4 regions of the Lysinibacillus sp. S1 genome follow, and region 1 is predicted to be linked to each of the others. Evidence: riboswitches for the same ligand, from Rfam matches in the RefSeq annotation. Region 1 holds a riboswitch; each other region holds the start of a gene.

Evidence for each region. Region 1 has a riboswitch for cobalamin ahead of ACHZEU_RS15625 (hypothetical protein). Riboswitches for the same ligand answer to the same signal wherever they lie in the genome.
Region 2: linked by a shared signal. The riboswitch ahead of ACHZEU_RS16380 (FecCD family ABC transporter permease) and the one ahead of ACHZEU_RS15625 (hypothetical protein) in region 1 are both predicted to bind cobalamin.
Region 3: linked by a shared signal. The riboswitch ahead of ACHZEU_RS02680 (hypothetical protein) and the one ahead of ACHZEU_RS15625 (hypothetical protein) in region 1 are both predicted to bind cobalamin.
Region 4: linked by a shared signal. The riboswitch ahead of cobT (nicotinate-nucleotide--dimethylbenzimidazole phosphoribosyltransferase) and the one ahead of ACHZEU_RS15625 (hypothetical protein) in region 1 are both predicted to bind cobalamin.

What each region holds. Positions count from the first base shown of each region.
Region 1 covers NZ_CP173154.1:3,134,111-3,138,326, forward strand. The annotation lists gene ytvI (sporulation integral membrane protein YtvI) at 1-700, opposite strand, end outside; gene ACHZEU_RS15615 (hypothetical protein) at 791-1,345, shown strand; gene ACHZEU_RS15620 (glutathione peroxidase) at 1,426-1,971, shown strand; cobalamin riboswitch at 2,096-2,294, shown strand; gene ACHZEU_RS15625 (hypothetical protein) at 2,452-3,009, shown strand; gene ACHZEU_RS15630 (ABC transporter substrate-binding protein) at 2,993-3,943, shown strand; gene ACHZEU_RS15635 (tyrosine-protein phosphatase) at 4,089-4,216, shown strand, end outside.
Region 2 covers NZ_CP173154.1:3,291,797-3,296,012, forward strand. The annotation lists gene ACHZEU_RS16370 (YdhK family protein) at 1-301, opposite strand, end outside; gene ACHZEU_RS16375 (biotin transporter BioY) at 405-1,001, opposite strand; cobalamin riboswitch at 1,155-1,342, shown strand; gene ACHZEU_RS16380 (FecCD family ABC transporter permease) at 1,488-2,534, shown strand; gene ACHZEU_RS16385 (heme ABC transporter ATP-binding protein) at 2,540-3,331, shown strand; gene dapF (diaminopimelate epimerase) at 3,384-4,216, shown strand, end outside.
Region 3 covers NZ_CP173154.1:524,695-528,910, reverse strand. The annotation lists gene ACHZEU_RS02700 (ABC transporter ATP-binding protein) at 1-10, shown strand, start outside; gene ACHZEU_RS02695 (hypothetical protein) at 49-438, opposite strand; gene ACHZEU_RS02690 (PH domain-containing protein) at 549-929, shown strand; gene ACHZEU_RS02685 (GNAT family N-acetyltransferase) at 1,093-1,860, opposite strand; cobalamin riboswitch at 2,072-2,256, shown strand; gene ACHZEU_RS02680 (hypothetical protein) at 2,482-3,237, shown strand; partial or broken gene ACHZEU_RS02675 (GTP-binding protein) at 3,355-4,216, opposite strand, start outside.
Region 4 covers NZ_CP173154.1:1,486,115-1,490,330, reverse strand. The annotation lists gene miaA (tRNA (adenosine(37)-N6)-dimethylallyltransferase MiaA) at 1-585, shown strand, start outside; gene hfq (RNA chaperone Hfq) at 683-913, shown strand; gene ACHZEU_RS07855 (rhodanese-like domain-containing protein) at 1,009-1,311, shown strand; gene ACHZEU_RS07850 (hypothetical protein) at 1,356-1,751, opposite strand; cobalamin riboswitch at 2,171-2,347, shown strand; gene cobT (nicotinate-nucleotide--dimethylbenzimidazole phosphoribosyltransferase) at 2,439-3,494, shown strand; gene ACHZEU_RS07840 (trimeric intracellular cation channel family protein) at 3,589-4,194, opposite strand.

The sequences.
Region 1 (4,216 bases):
ATAGCAGTCCAATGAGTGTGACGCCTCCAATAATAAAGCTTACAAATAAGTGAGCCTTCATATAGCCAAATGTTGCATCTTTTAAGCGATTTAAAATAATTTTTATCTTCTTTGCTGTATTGGGCTTTAAATATTTATAAGTGATTTGCTTTAACTTAGGCAAATCAAGCATAAATAGGAATAGCGCAATCATATAAACGAGAAGACTGATAAATAGGCTGGGTATCTCTGAAAAGAAGGCAGAAACTTTGCTATAATTAAAGAAGCTTAAAAAGGATTCTTCGACTTTCTTTATGAAATCCATAGTGGTTTTTTGAAGCGAAGCACTTACTTCAGGTGGAAAGTCTTCTGTGTATTTAGAAAYATTTTCTTGCATATGAAGCCACATATCTGATAGCTTGGAAATATAATAGGGAGCTTGCTTAGATAGTAAAATTATTTGTGTCATTATTTGTGTAATAGAAAGATAACAAATAATAGATATAACAATAACACTCACTATGTAAATAAAAGCAACTGCTATTTTCCGTGACATTTTCCATTTCCGTTTAAAGAACATGACAATTGGTTCTAAGAAAAATGCACTAATCCCAGCAAGTATTAAAGGCATGGACACTGGGATAACAAAATAGACAGCTAAAAGTAGTGATATTATCACAATCAACCGAAAAATCAATTTCCTAGCATTAAATTTATTCATAAACTCACCTTCTTTGCGAAAAAAATTAAGTTAAGTGTACCATAAATCAAATTTTATTACGTTCTGAAACAATAAAGGTAGGGATGAATTATGGAAAAAGAGATTTTGCAACTTTTTAGTAATCTAACAGAGCATGATCGCGATATTCAATATGAATCTTACGAGGAATTAATGAAAATTATGCAGGAACCCGTAGATTGGACATATGCAGTTTGGGAACAGCTAATAAAAGCACTTACATACAATAATGGTTATTCTCGTGCACGTGCTGCACAAATTTTATGCGCTTTAGCTGCAAAAAGTGATCCAGAAGAAAGGGTCTTGGAGGATTTTTTAAAGATTTGGGCTGTGACTTACGATGAACAATCTGCTACGGCAAGGCATGCATTACAAGCAATTTGGAAAATTGGACAGGCGGGTCCAGTACAAAGAGATTTGGTTGTATCGTATCTAGCTAAAAGATTTCAAACATGTATAGATGAAAAACAGCCATCTCTTATTCGTCAGGATATTATTATGTCATTTAAAAAGTTATATGATCAAACAAATGACTCGAAATTATTAGATATTGCCCATCGTTTAATTAATGAAGAACAAGATGCTAAATATAAAAAGAAGTATAAGTCAGCCATCCGTTCAAAGTAGCGAGGTGGTGTTTTTTTGTGCAAATTCTTTGATGAACGATAGAATAGTCAACTATAATGAATGAAAAAAGGGGATTATGCATGAGCATTTATAATTATCTAGTTCGGAAGCCTAATGGCGAAATTTTATCGATGGAAACATATCGTGGAAAAACAATGTTAATTGTTAACACGGCAAACCAATGCCGATTTACATATCAATTTGAAGACTTACAGAAAATGTATGATAAATATGGAAAAGAGAATTTTGTAGTTCTTGGATTCCCTTGTGATCAATTTGGCCATCAAAATCCTGAAGATGGGGAGGAAACTAAGCATCTATGCAAGGTAAACTATGGGGTCACATTCCCGATTTTTGAGCTTGTACAGGTAAATGGAGAGGCTACCCATCCACTCTTTAATTATTTAAAGCATGAAGTGGATTACCGAGAGTTTGGGAAGGCAAGTATGCAGGAGAAAATGTTGGCAGAAGCAATTGTTCAACTTGCCCCAAGCTTTTTAGATGGTCGTAATATTCGCTGGAACTTTACAAAATTTCTAGTAGATGCTAATGGTAAGTCCGTCGCACGCTTTGAACCAACAGATTCACAGCTCGATATTGAAAAAGCAATTGAAACACTATTATAGTAAATTTCTTAATAATGTAAAAATTAGTTAGGGTTTTCTCTTCAAGTAGAAATAATGCTATATTTTAAAACTGAGCACAGCTATTTTTTCTGAAGCATATATGATAAACTGCTTTACAVATGAAATATTCTTGCAGAATAAAGGTGCGAATTAGCATAATCGGGAATCCGGTGAAAAACCGGAGCTGTTTCCGCAACTGTAAGTGCAGCCATTATAAAGATTTACCACTGTCTCAAAGAAGATGGGAAGGTCCTTTATAACACATTCGTTTCATGTGACGAACTGTACAAGCCAGGAGACCGACCTTTATTTGAACGTATAAAAACTTCTCGGAAGCTAGGAGGATATACGGCAAATACATAGGCTTTGTCTAGTTTGATGGCTCATTATGTTATTTTTGTCGTTCCTTTGCAAAAAGGAGCGACTTTTTTATGCCTTTCAAATAAGAATTTTTCATTATAGAAAATAGGGGGGAAGCAAGTGAAAAAAGATGCCCGTTATTCTTGTTATCCATTTATGCGTGAGAAAGCTTCAACGGTCGATTTTGAAATTCGAACAGATAGCCTGACAACACATCTAGGAGTTGCATTAGCTGCGGTAAAAAAAGAGGATGTTCAAGTTGTTGCTGAGGATTTATTGCTTATGTTACCTATGGCTTATCATGTGAATGGCTCAGTACGTGGGAAATTAGCAGTAACTGAAGAGGATTTATCTTGGTTAAGTGAACGTTATGATTTTTACGTTCGCCATGTGAAGGAAGAGATTCAAAGTTTTGTTTTACCTCAAGGAACAGAGGCTGCTGCAGCCTTACATCTTTGTCGCAGTGAGGCAAAAAAATCATATCGTACTTTACACAAAGTATCAGAAGAACGAGAGGTTCCAGCTATTCTTTTCGATTACCTTGGTTTATTAGCTAATGTATGTTTTGTCATGGCTGTTTTTATGAATCAGCAAGCTGGAATAGCGGAAATACCGTTTATTAGTAAATCCTACCCAATGAAAAAGAAAAAGGAGAATAACAATGAAAAAAGTATTTAATTTCCAATGGCTATCAGTGCTCTTACTTGCACTGGTATTAGCAGGCTGTGGCACTGCTGAAGATACAAAAAATAAAGATGCTTCGCAAGATACACAACAAGCAGAGAAAACAAGCTATAAAGTGACAGATGACCGTGGAGTGGAAATAGAGTTTAATGAAGTACCAAAAACAGTTGTATCTTTACAACCAAGTAATACTGAAATTTTGTTTGCTTTAGGTGTTGGCAATAAAATTGTAGGAGCAACTGAGTACGATACTTACCCAGAGGAAGCACAAAAAATTGAACGTGTCTCGGATACTATGAACTTTAACAGTGAAAGAATTTTAGCGTTAAAGCCAGATGTTGTCATTGCTTATACAATCGGTGATAAGGATGCCCTAAAGCCGCTTGAGGACGCAGGAATTAAAGTGTTTGTTATTCAATCTGCGACTACTTTCGACGATGTTTATGGAGATATCGAACAAATTGCTGCTGTGATGGATGTTCCTGATAAAGGAAATAAATTAAACGAAGAGATTAAAGCGAAAATTGCTGAAGTACAAACGAAGGTGAAGGATGTAAAAACGCCGAAAAATGTTTATTTAGAGGTTAGCCCTAAGCCAGACATATATACAGCAGGCTCTAGCACTTTCCAGCAAGAAATATTAGATGCAGCTAATGTTAATAATGTTTTTTCTGACTTGAATAGCTGGGCAAAAGTGAATGAGGAAGATGTTATTGCGAAAAATCCAGATGTTATTTTAACAACAGTAAACTATACAGAAGATCCAATAGGAGAAATTCTTGGACGAGATGGTTGGAATACTGTGAAAGCTATTCAAAACAAAGCGGTATTGTCCATTGATACAGATATCTCTAATCGACCTGGTCCGCGTATTGGTGAAGCTGTAGAATTAGTAGCGAAGGCTGTGTACCCAGAGTTATTTAAATAAGAAATGTTTCCATGCTAGCTGTCAGCTATTCAGCTAGCATTTTTTATGTGGTTTAAATTATTACCTAGCGTGAAAATTGGAATTAATGTAGTTTGTTCTTTAAAATAAAAGTAAGTATGCTTGATAATCTTAGGAGGTGTAGTGATTGGAGCAATTAGAGACAAAGGTAATTCCATTTGAAGCAGTCTATAATTTCCGAGACATGGGTGGATATAAAACAAAAGATGGGCGTAGGGTAAAGAACGGTTTATTTTACCGCTCAGCTGCCCTTGG
Region 2 (4,216 bases), 160 kb from region 1:
AAATAACATAGGCAGTTGTAGTATAGGCACCTACTATTGTTGCTTCGGCCCCTTTCATACCTTCCATATGTCCATCTGTAATAATGGCTGTGCTTCCTATAGGAAATTTCGGATTTTCAGCTTTTTTTAACGTTACTGGTACTTCGCCAGAACTTGAATGGTTCATTGTAGAATGATCCATTTCTTCAGCAGCTTCATTAGAAGTGGACGCAGGTTTTGTTTGATCCTCTGTACAAGCCGATAAACTAATTAGAGCGACTACTGATAATAGTCCGACTGACCATCTTTTATTGAATTTCATATGATATCCTCCTCACTATGTGCTCCTAATGTAGCAAATAAATATGCAGAAACGATGGATATAACCTATGAAAAACATTTCTCTAGTCTGGCGGGGAGATATGCTATTGAATGGGCATGATCTTCAATGTTTTTTGTAATCTATGGGCGAAGATACCAGCAAAAATAGCTAAAATAATATCTTTTGGTAGTGGAGGAATCATCCAAAGCCAAGCGAGCTTATATGAAAAATTCTCTGGCGCACTTGCCCATAGCTTATAGGCAAAAAACATCCAATTTGTTCCTATCAAATAATTTATAGCCGTTGCTACCAAAGCAGCTACGATAAAACTTTTCTTTGTTCCGCTTCGTTCTACGATTAACCCCGCAACAAATGCCGCAAATATAAAAGTAATAATAAACCCAAAGGTAGGGCTTAAAATTTGGCCAATTCCACCCCCGAAACGAGCAAAGACAGGAGCTCCTGCCAATCCTACGCACATATAAATTGTGCAGGCGAGCGCACCTTTTCTACTACCAAGAATAAGCCCTGCTAAAATTGCAAAGAAGGTTTGAAGCGTAATGGGTACACCACCTACTACCATAAAAGGTGCAAAGGAAGTGATATTAGCACCCACCATCATTAGCGTTGTAAATAATCCAATGTAGGTAATGTCAACAGTTCTTAACTTATGGTGACTATGTTGTGTAACAGTTGCCATGATTTCACCTCGTTTTATAAGTTATTACTGCTAGTGTAAAAAACGAATACATTTGTGTCAACTTTATTATTTGTATAAGTTAACGCAATTACTGAATTAAATTGAAGTAGACTATCTATCTATAAAAATGTATGATAGAATCGTCACAATTTTATAACTTCAAATACTATTGGTGTGACATTTTGAATGTCACTTAAAAGGGAAGTCGGTGGAAGTCCGACGCTGTCCCGCAACTGTAACGATGAATCCTATAATATGATTTGCCACTGTTTAAGAATGGGAAGGCAATTATAGGATAGTGAATCGAAGCCAGGAGACCTGCCATTTAGTAATACCTGTAATGCCCACGAGGATGCAAGCAATTACGGACAATAGCTGGATATTTTTCTGACTTTGTTTAATCTTGGGTATTTCTATGCGCATTTTCGCATGGGATACCTTTTTTTATTGCTTCATTCATCAATATTCAGTAGGAGTTTAAAACAGATGAATAAAAAATTTATGTTATTTTCCTTCGTACTTTTCATGGTATTAATTGTTTCAATGACCTTTGCTGTAATRGTTGGCTCAGTTACAGTTACACCGTTATATGTATGGAAAGTCATTCTTTCTAAAATTCCTTTTATACAAAATTCGATCGAGCAAGATTGGAGTCGCTCTCAGGAAATCATCATCTGGCAAATAAGAGCACCTCGTGTTTTGCTAGCTGCGATAGTAGGAGCGGGGTTAGCTATTGCAGGGGCAGCCATTCAGGCACTAGTACGTAATTCTATTGCAGACCCGTATATTCTAGGGATTTCTTCAGGGGCAGCTGTCGGAGCTACTTCTGTGATTATTTTAGGAGCCTTTTCATTTTTAGGTATTTACGCTCTTTCAGTATCCGCATTCCTTGGTTCATTACTTGCCATTGCACTTGTCTTTTTCTTATCACGTGTTGGGGGACGTGTCTCTATTTTCCGCTTGCTATTGGCAGGCATGGCTGTGTCCTTTATCTTAACGGCTATCTCTAACTTTATTTTAATGATGTCAAAGCAAGAAGGGGCCTTAAAGGCTGTTATGTTTTGGATGCTAGGTAGTTTAGCTGGAGCCAAATGGAATAATATTGTGATTCCAGCTTTCGTATTCTTTATTGTATTTGGGCTACTGTGGCTACACTATCGCAATTTAAATTTATTATTACTAGGAGAAGAGGCGGCAGTGACATTAGGCGTTAATCTTCAGCAATTCCGTATTCAGTTAATACTACTAGTATCTCTATTAACAGGTGTGCTTGTCGCAGTTAGTGGTTCTATAGGATTTGTGGGATTGATTATTCCCCATATTGTGCGTTTAATTGTGGGCTCAAACTATAAATACGTAATACCTATCAGTGCTTTAATAGGTGGAATATTCTTAGTGTGGGCAGATGCCTTTGCTCGAATTATTATTGCTCCTCAGGAAATGCCAATTGGTATTATTACAGCTTTTTGTGGAGGACCATTTTTCATTTGGCTTCTCCGTCGTAACAATTATTCTTTCGGTGAAGGAGATTAACTTCCATGACATTAGAAGCGAAAAAAGTATCATTCTCCATTTACGATCAGCGTATACTGCATGATGTAAGTATTCAAATAAAAGAAAAGCAATTTGTTGGATTAATTGGTCCTAATGGGAGCGGAAAATCAACATTGTTAAAAAATATGTATCGTCTCCTAAAACCTGAAAGTGGCTCGGTAGTATTAAATGAGCAAGATATATTAAAGCAATCAAGCAAAGCAATTGCGAAAAATTTGGCTGTTGTAAGCCAAGAGACACCCGTATTATTTGATTTCACTGTGCATGATTTAGTCAGTATGGGAAGAACCCCACATAAAAAGCTGTTAGAGCTTGATCAAGAGAAAGATTTTCAAATTGTTAAAGAGGCTCTTAGGCAAACGGGCATATCGCATTTAGAGAAACGAAGCTTTAGTTCGCTTTCTGGTGGCGAGAAAAAACGTGTCATGGTTGCAAGGGCACTCGCTCAACAAGCACAGATATTAATATTAGATGAGCCGACGAATCATTTAGATATTCAACATCAACTTCAACTTATGGATTTAATTCAGACTTTGCATTTAACCGTAGTAGCAGCTTTACATGATTTGAATATTGCTGCTATGTATTGCGATCAAATTTACGTTTTACAGCAAGGGCGAATAGTTTGTCATGGTACACCAGAGGAAGTACTTACGCCAACAGTGCTGCAAGATGTATTTGGTGTTTTTGCGGATATTCAAATACATCCAATGACAGGGAAGCCGTATCTTACATATGTTCCTGAACAGTTCACGAAGGGGTTTAGCCAAATATAGAAAAGTGTCATCTTCTATTAGATACATAAAACAACCTTTAAGGAGTGACTGTATGCAAATAGCCTTTACGAAAATGCATGGTATTGGCAACAGCTATATCTATCTTGATCTTTTCCAACATGATTACAAGGAAGATATCTTTTGTGAATTGGCTCAAAAAATGGCCAATGTCCATACTGGTATTGGCTCAGATGGATTGATTATTATCCAACCCTCTAAAATTGCTGACTGTGGTATGCGTGTATTTAATAAAGATGGATCTGAGGGGACAAATTGTGGTAACGGTCTTCGCTGTGTTGCTAAGTATATTTTTGAACGTCATATTGTACGACAAGAGCTAATTACGATTGAAACGAAATCCGGGATTATGCTGGTACAGGTAGTGGTGCAAGACAATCGTGTAATAGAAGTGATTGTCGATATGGGCAAGCCTCTCTTATTGCGCAAAGACATTCCGATGTTAGGAAACCCAAATGAGCTTGTCATCAATGAAATATTTCCTTTACCCCAACAAACTCTTTTAGTAACAGCTTTGTTTTTGGGCAATCCCAATACCGTAGTTTTTGTGAATGCGATCGAGCAAGCACCATTAAGAACATTAGGCGGTATTATAGCAAACGATATGAGATTTCCTTATCGCTGCAATGTTGAGTTTGTAGAGGTTGTTCATGAGAAGGCATTAAAATGCTGCGTTTGGGAACGAGGTTCGGGTATAACAGAGGCATGTGGGACAGGTGCTTGTGCAGCGGTAGTGGCTGCTATATTAAATGGTTTTTGTCAGAAGGGAGAAGAGATAGTAGTCCAACTTAGTGGCGGTGACTTAGTCATACGATGGGCTGACAATGATCATATCTGGATGCGTGGACCTGCAGAATTTATCGCGGA
Region 3 (4,216 bases), 2.1 Mb from region 1:
GGATCATTGATTTGGCAAAACACTTCCTTTGAATGGGAAGTGTTTTTTTTATGAGTGAACTAGCGCAGCTAATTTTTCAGTGAACTCCTCAGATATTGTGTAGATCGTATGCGTATCCTCGACATGCATCAAACTACTGTTTTGCCCTTTATCACCTAACCAAAGATGATAGCCATATTTGTTTCCTGCCTTGTCCACTATTTGTACATCATATTCTGGCGAAGCCATATTGACAACACCCTCGTTTTTGACTGTTGTTGCAATGGCTTGTTGGAATAGTGTAAGTGATTCTTCATCCGTATATTCTTTAAAAAAATCAGTGTTCACCTTGTTAAATTTAGCACCAATAGAAATGCTGACCTTAGCTAATTCATCATCTGGTTTTTCATTACATCCTAGTAAAACAACGGCTAGTAGAGACACTAAGGCAACTATCATTATTCGCAACCACTCATCCCCTCTATAGGCTAAATAATACCACCATTTCCTGTCGTAGCTCTCACTTCTTTGTAATACATTAAATAAACGAGAGTGAAAGGGGACAGATAGTGGGCTTATTTGATGGATTGATCGGCAATGCAAGCGAGGTGAATTTAGAAAAACTACAGGAGGAGGTCCATAATTTATTAATTCCAAACGAGACAGTCAAAAACGCCTATAAAATTATTAGAGACACGTTTATTTTTACCAATAAACGATTAATCCTCATTGATAAGCAAGGAGTGACTGGCAAGAAAACGGAGTATCATTCCATTCCCTATAAAAATATCGTTCATTTTTCAGTAGAGACAGCTGGAACATTTGATTTAGATGCAGAGCTTAAAATATGGGTGTCTGGCAGTCCATTACCGATTCAAAAAAACTTCAATAAGGCGACAAATATTTATAAGGTGCAAAGCGTCTTAGCACAGTATGTTTTGGGGACGTAATGAAGGTGCTAATAGTACGTGTGCACAACCAAAAGCCCGCAGATTTGCGAGGCTTTTCTGTCGTGCCAGGAAGGGGTCGGTGTAACGGATTTTAAATCAGCTTCATGATTACGGTAAGCTCGAAAATACTTTCAAGTGTAAATAACAGCGCATTGGCGAAGTCTTATTCAAATACAATCATTTCTCCGACTTCTTTAAACCCGAAGCGTTTATAAATATTTTTTCCATCCTCTGATGCCTGTAAGACTACGGGCTTTTGCTTATCGATTGTTTGACTGAGTAGGAATTGAAACATCTCACTGCCATAACCCTTGCCCCTATACGCATCTTTTGTCATCACATCATAAATCCCATAGCTATGTTTACTGTCGATTAATAATCCCGTAGCGATAGGTACTTCCTTTATGCAACCAATAAACATGCGAGCATTTGATGCTAGTTTTTCCTGTGAGAATTTATGAAAGTAAATTTCTAATGCATCTCTTTCTGCTGTTTCTCCAAATAAACTTAGAAAAACTTCCTTATATRGTAGAAGCTCTTCCTTGTTACTTACTTCTGTGATGGTAAGATAATTGGAAATTCGTGGACCTGTGTGAAGTGTATGGTCAAGCTTCATCATCATATTTCGTTCAGCTTCCTGTAAATTGCAGTCTTTTATCAGTTGTAGCCAATCATCGCTTAGATAGTTGGCATCCACCCACGTGCTGAAGGGAAGTTTATTAACAATGAAATGATTAATCCTTTGTTTAAGATGATTTTCCTTATGAATTATAGGCGATTTCGCTACTAACAAATTAAATGTATCAGTTGGAATATTTGTATTGGCTATGACAAAATGAGCTTCCTCTATAATTTGTCCAGAAACGGCTCGAGTAAATAGTTTCATTTTTTCCTCTAAATTACTCGTTACTAATTGTTGACTTGTTTTCATATTTTTCATCCTTCCACTATTAGAAGTACACTATCTTTTATTATAAAGTCAATGAAAGATAAAAAATACGCAGTTCACCTTTTTTATATCCCGCTATAACTTTATTAGTAGTTTGGAAAATATTGTGATATTTGACTTTAGAAAAACACTACTTTACAATTGATTTTAGTAATCTAATAGGAATGTGCTTATACTCATTCCTATGACAACTGAATAGCGTGTAGTAATAGGTGTAAATTGCGTGCAATTTGCTTAAAAGGGAAGTCGGTGCGAATCCGACACTGTCCCGCAACTGTAAATGTGAGCGACTTTTCAGTATCCACTGTCTTTGGACGGGAAGGAGAAAAGAAGCGATGATCATGAGTCAGGATACCTGCCTGTTACGAGTACACACCATAAACCTACGAGGAATAGGAGGTGGCATGTTGACAAAACAGAATGCTCTGTTCGTCACAGTACGTCAAACGCCCATAGTAAATGAAAGGGTTCATAATCGAACTCGTTCACACATACTTAGGGTTTGTTTGGCATTGTGTGATGAAAGAAGATAAAATGAAGGATTTCCTCAAAAGTAGGGAGTCCTTTTTGTTTTGAAAATATGTACGCAAAGGGGATGCACGTATGACAAATATTCATGTAACGACAACGTTGGAAACGCCTTATGAAGATCTGAACATTTGTAAGCAACCACGCACAGAAGTTGCCAAGAAAGCGAAAACAAGAATGGTGGTCGAGTCACTGATCGATCAATTATTAGCAACGAAGCTGATTCGCAATGATCGCTTCTTTGAGCAAATCTTATATAATAAAGAAATTATTTGGATACAAAATGGGGATGTGGACGGTCATCTTTTAGCGAAAGCAGCCATAGCAGATGAACTAAAAACAAAGACGAATAGTTTTATGATGTACATGCCGACCAATCCGATTGTCTATGAGGTCAACGGAGAAGCGTATCACTTAATTACGCGCATTGATTCTACACGCGCAAAGCCCAACCTCGACCGTCTATCATTGGAGCCAAAGCCTGTTTTAAGTGCCGCTCGTGTCAATGACTTATTATGCTCGARTGTCATGCGCTTTTACGAAACATATTTATATGATTTAGCATCTCATCATGACAAACTCATTGCATTTGTGCAGCAGGAATATGCCCAATTTATTGAAGCGGTGCAAGCGTTAAATGATTATCATTTCAACTGGCATCCACGTGGCAACGGTCACGAGCTTTTACTGCAATTAATTGATCATCTACAACTATTAAAAAGTCAACCTGGTAAGGTACTAATTGATTTTACGAACAAGCATGACTATGTAATAGTTGAACCCGCATATTTGTTGGACAATCCAACAAAGAAAGCTGTCGGTGCACTATAAAAACAAGCCCTCCATTTTTTGGAGGGCTTGTAATATCTTATGGCAGGGTAGAGATATATTGATGCCCAAGCAAGAAATACCCGCGGAAATACCCGAAGCGAGCAGGCTCATCCCATCCTACAGGCAATGCATGGCTGCCTGTGCTTCTTGCCATGGAACCGAATATCCTTTGCCCTTAGCACAAAAGATACTAGAGGAACTATACTCAGGGTCGGCATTTCTATCGTAGCCAATCTGTGCAATCACATCCTCTGTATTATGGCACACATCATAGCCATCAAATTGGAGTGTGAGTGCACCTTTCCCATTTGTATAGGCGGCAAAGGTTGTACTGTAGCTCATTAAAGTGGCAACAGGTGCACGACCTGTTAGGATAACATCCGTTTCGGATAAAATCGGGTCATCGAACGTGCCAGCTGCTTGCTGAATATCAGTCATCATACGACCGATAAAGTCATTTGAAGCTTTCATTTTAAAGCGATAATAGGGTTCAAGTAGGACATTTTGTGCCTGCTCCAGCCCCTGACGCAGGGCACGGAAACTGGCTTCACGGAAATCTCCCCCCGATGTATGTTCATTGTGCCCGCGACCTGTTAGAAGTGTAAAATGAATATCTGTTACAGGGAAGCCTGTCAGTAGCCCATGATGGTCACGCTCAAACAGATGCTTTTCAACAAGGCGCTGATTGCCTACAGATAAATGATCGGCATGACAGGCATTGGTGAAGGTATTACCTGTTCCACGTGGATTTGGCTCCATTAATAAATGAACTTCTGCATAATGCTTGAGGGGGTCGAAATGACCATAGACCGTTACGGTCGTCGCAATGGTTTCGATGTATAAAATGTGCGGCTCACCAAAGGAGACAGCTAATGAAAAACGCGTCATTAATACCTCTGTAAGGACCTACAATTGAATGGCACCCATAATATGCACATGGATTTCCTGAAATTTTTCCTGCCAGACCACACGCAAGGAC
Region 4 (4,216 bases), 1.6 Mb from region 1:
TCTGGCTTATATGTACAAGCTGTCCTCTATGATTTCCAATTTACTGATGAAAAAGTAGATGAAGAAGCACGAAAAGCCTACTATGAGGAATTAGCAAGGCTTGGCCCTGAGGCAATGCATGACAAACTAAAACAACTAGACCCTCAAACAGCGGAGACAATCCATCCAAACAATACACGTCGTGTTATTCGTGCATTAGAAATGCTGGAATTAAGCGGTGTATCAAAAGCAGCTGAAGCACAAAATCGAGGGGAAGTACCCCTTTACAATCATGTTATTTTAGGGTTAGGTCAAAACATGTCCCGTGACGTGCTATATGACCGTATTAATCGTCGTGTTGATTTAATGATGGAAAATGGTCTTCTGCAAGAGGTGAAGGGACTATGGCAGCAAAATATCCGTGGTGTGCAGTCTATACAAGCCATCGGATATAAAGAATTATATGATTATTTAGATGGCAAATGTACCCTAGAGGAAGCCATTGATAGCTTAACACAAAATTCCCGTCGCTATGCAAAAAGACAGCTTACTTATTTCCGTAATAAAATGGATGTCCATTTTATTACGCCGGATGATCGATTATAAGAATAAAGAAGAATTTCTAAAAATTACTAATTGATAAATTGGTAGAACATGCTACTATAGGAATGAAGAGGTAGAAAGTTAGTAGGGAGGCTATTTGATGAAATCAATCAATTTGCAAGATACGTTCTTGAACCAACTACGTAAAAACAGTGTTTTTGTAACTGTATTTCTGTTAAACGGATTTCAGTTAAAAGGGACTGTGAAATCATATGATAATTTTACAGTATTACTACTTGATGCTGAAAATAAGCAGCACCTAATCTACAAGCACGCCATTTCTACATTCGTACCAGCAAAACAAATAGAGTTTTTAGAGACAGAAGTATAATAAGTATGTTAAACAGTTAGTGTTCTCACACTGGCTGTTTTTTTTGCTACAAGCTATAATGATAGTGGAATTTGATATTTTGGAGGACAAAGTTTATGAAAACAATGGAAACAACACAATTATTAGATCTGTTAGATGCAAATGAGGACCTATATATTATCGATGTTCGTGAAGAGGATGAAGTAGCACATGGCATGATCCCAGGTGCTAAACATATTGCACTCGGAACTATCCCTGAACGTTTAGAGGAATTAGATGTAGAAAAGCCATATATTATTGTATGTAAGGCTGGAGCTCGTTCTGCCAATGCGTGTGCTTACTTAGAGGCACAAGGATTTGATGTAACAAACCTTGAAGGCGGCATGCTGGCTTATGATGGAGAATTAGAATTTAAATAAATCATGAAAAAAAGAAAGAGCATATACTCTTTCTTTTTTCATGATTATTTTTTCACGGCGTCCATGATAAAATTAAAATTCTCTTCAAAGTTTTTGTAGATATTAACATTTTTTTGTCCCTGCACTTTTGAAGCATAACTAGCAAAGTTTAGACCAGCTCCATAAATTTGTAGTGCTCCATTCGCCAAATCCCCTTTTTGGAGAAGCTCAATGCCATCTTTCAAGAAATTTTGACTCTCCTCGAAATGACACTCCGTAATGTATTTATCACCACTATGAAATAATTTTAAATTTTCTAGTATTTTATTTGCTGTCTCTTCGCTGATCGAAGCGTCGATATTGATTAATAACTGATTGATCGGTTTTACGAGTTTGGCATAGAGGCTATCGTGCGTTTCACAGGTTTCAGCAATAGCGTTTCTTAATTCTTTTGCATTCATCGTATCTACTCCTAACTTTTCATCGTTTTACTATTTGATACTTACCCTAATTTTAATCAACTGAATACTGAATTTTTAGAAATAATTTATGTTTACATTGAACAGATTATTAAGGTTTTCAACTTTTATGTTCAACATTACTCAGTGAATTGGCAAAACATATGCTACGGAAGGTAGAGATGATGGAAAAGTCTGTAGTTTATTTGTTAAGACAATTGATTTAGTAATTAGTTCTTGTACAAGCTGAGTGTTAGGCATAGAGAAATCTTTAAAAGCAATAATTAAGGAAGACTAGGAATCAAGTGAAAGATTCACAGGCTATTGATAAGCTTATATTGGGAATTGGAGTATGTACTAAGTTAACACTCAAAAAATTTTTTCCTCTTGACACTAAAAAAGTTGTAAAGTAGATTTAACATAATTACATAAAAGCAATAGGTGCCCACTAGGGAGAATAGGGAATAAAGTGAAAAGCTTTAGCGGACCCGCCACTGTATAAGGGAGTTTCATAGTGTATGCCACTAGCGAAAAGCTGGGAAGGTACTATGAGGTGTTGAACTTGAGCCAGGAGACCTGCCTACATGCTTTAGAAGATATAGATGATGGAAAAGTCTGTAGTTTATTTGTCATGACAATAAACTACAGACTTTTTATTTTGTCTTAATGAGAACGAGAGGAGAAATAATCATGCAATTATTACAAGACACGATTCAAAACATTCAAGGGGTTGATATGAAAAGTATGGAGCAAGCTAGAATGCGGATTGATGCGCTTTGTAAGCCCCCGGGTAGCTTGGGTAAACTAGAATCAATTGCCGTACAGCTCTCTGGTATAACAGGACAATTATATCCGACGGTCGACAAAAAGGTGATGATTGTCTGTGCTGCAGATCATGGTGTTTGCGAGGAAGGTGTAACCACGAATCCACAAGATGTTACGGTCTTTCAAACATTAAATTTTCCTAAGGGGGGTACAGGCGTTTGTGCGATTGCGGGGATTACCAATGCAAAGGTGGTCACAGTAGATGTGGGAGTAAAAGAAGATATTTCACTTGATGCAGGTGTCATTATTCATAAAATTAAATACGGTACCGATAACATGGCACACGGTCCAGCTATGGCCAAACAAGAAGCCATTCAATCGATAGAAGTAGGAATCCGTGTGGCCACTGAGGAAATCATAAAAGGTGCTGATGTACTTGGGACTGGAGAAATGGGCATCGGCAATACAACACCAAGTGCTGCGATATTAGCTGTTTTGACGGGATGCAACCCTATCGAAGTAACGGGGTTTGGTGCAGGAGTAGGCCAAGGAGGCATTGCCTATAAAGCGGCAGTTATTGAAAAAGCAATTACCTTAAATAAGCCTAATCCAAGTGATGTTATTGATGTTCTGGCTAAGGTTGGAGGGTTAGAGATAGGGGCGATGACAGGTATTATTCTTGGCGCTGCTGCCCATCGTAAACCCGTTGTCATTGATGGATTTATTTCGACTATAGCCGCCCTCATTGCTTATAAGCTCGAACCAAAAGTAATCGATTATATCATTCCTTCCCATGCTTCAGAGGAACCAGGGGCAAAAATTGCCGCTGCCTTACTGGGCATTGAACCGATGTTGCATATGAATATGCGTTTAGGCGAAGGTTCTGGAGCAGCCTTAGCCTTTCCTCTTTTAGATGCAGCTTGCTCGATGATGAAAAACATGGTGACTTTAGAAGAATCAATGCAGTTGTTAAAAAGGTAAGTTAAATGTCTCTTTTTTAATCAAATAAGGAATGAAACATTAGCTTAAACAATAAAACAGCCAATGACTTAATTTTTGGTCATTGGCTGAATGGTTATGCACGATTTAACTTTCGTAATGGCAAGCGCCACTTCATCATATAGGAAAGAATACGTAAAGCTGTAATCACTGCGAATAAAATATAAAGGAATATGTCCCCTGTAAAAACCTCGAATCCGATTAGCAGTCCAGCAAGAGCTGCCCAAACACCATAAACTTCATCACGGAGAACTAATGGTTTTCTTCTAGCTAATAAATCTCGTACAATACCACCACCTGAACCTGTCAAAACAGCAGCTACAATGACTGCGCTCACTGGCATATCAAGCTTGACAGCATAGAGTGCGCCTTGAATAGCGAATGCTGATAAGCCAATCGCATCTGTGAAGTTACCCCAACGATGCCAATGTTGAATCAGATGATGCGGAAAAATAAAGAATATCGTAATCGCAGCAAGCGCTATTTGAAACATCATATCCTGTCCCCAAAGCGTTGTGACAGGTAGTCCAATGAGTAAATTTCGAATAGCTCCTCCACCAAAAGCAGTCACAATACCAAGTATATATACACCGAATAAATCGTATTCTTCTTCCATGGCAATAATTGCCCCAGAAATAGCAAAGGCAATTGTTCCTATAATACTAAAAACCTCCCAAGCCATCCCTTTCACCCCTTCTATCAAT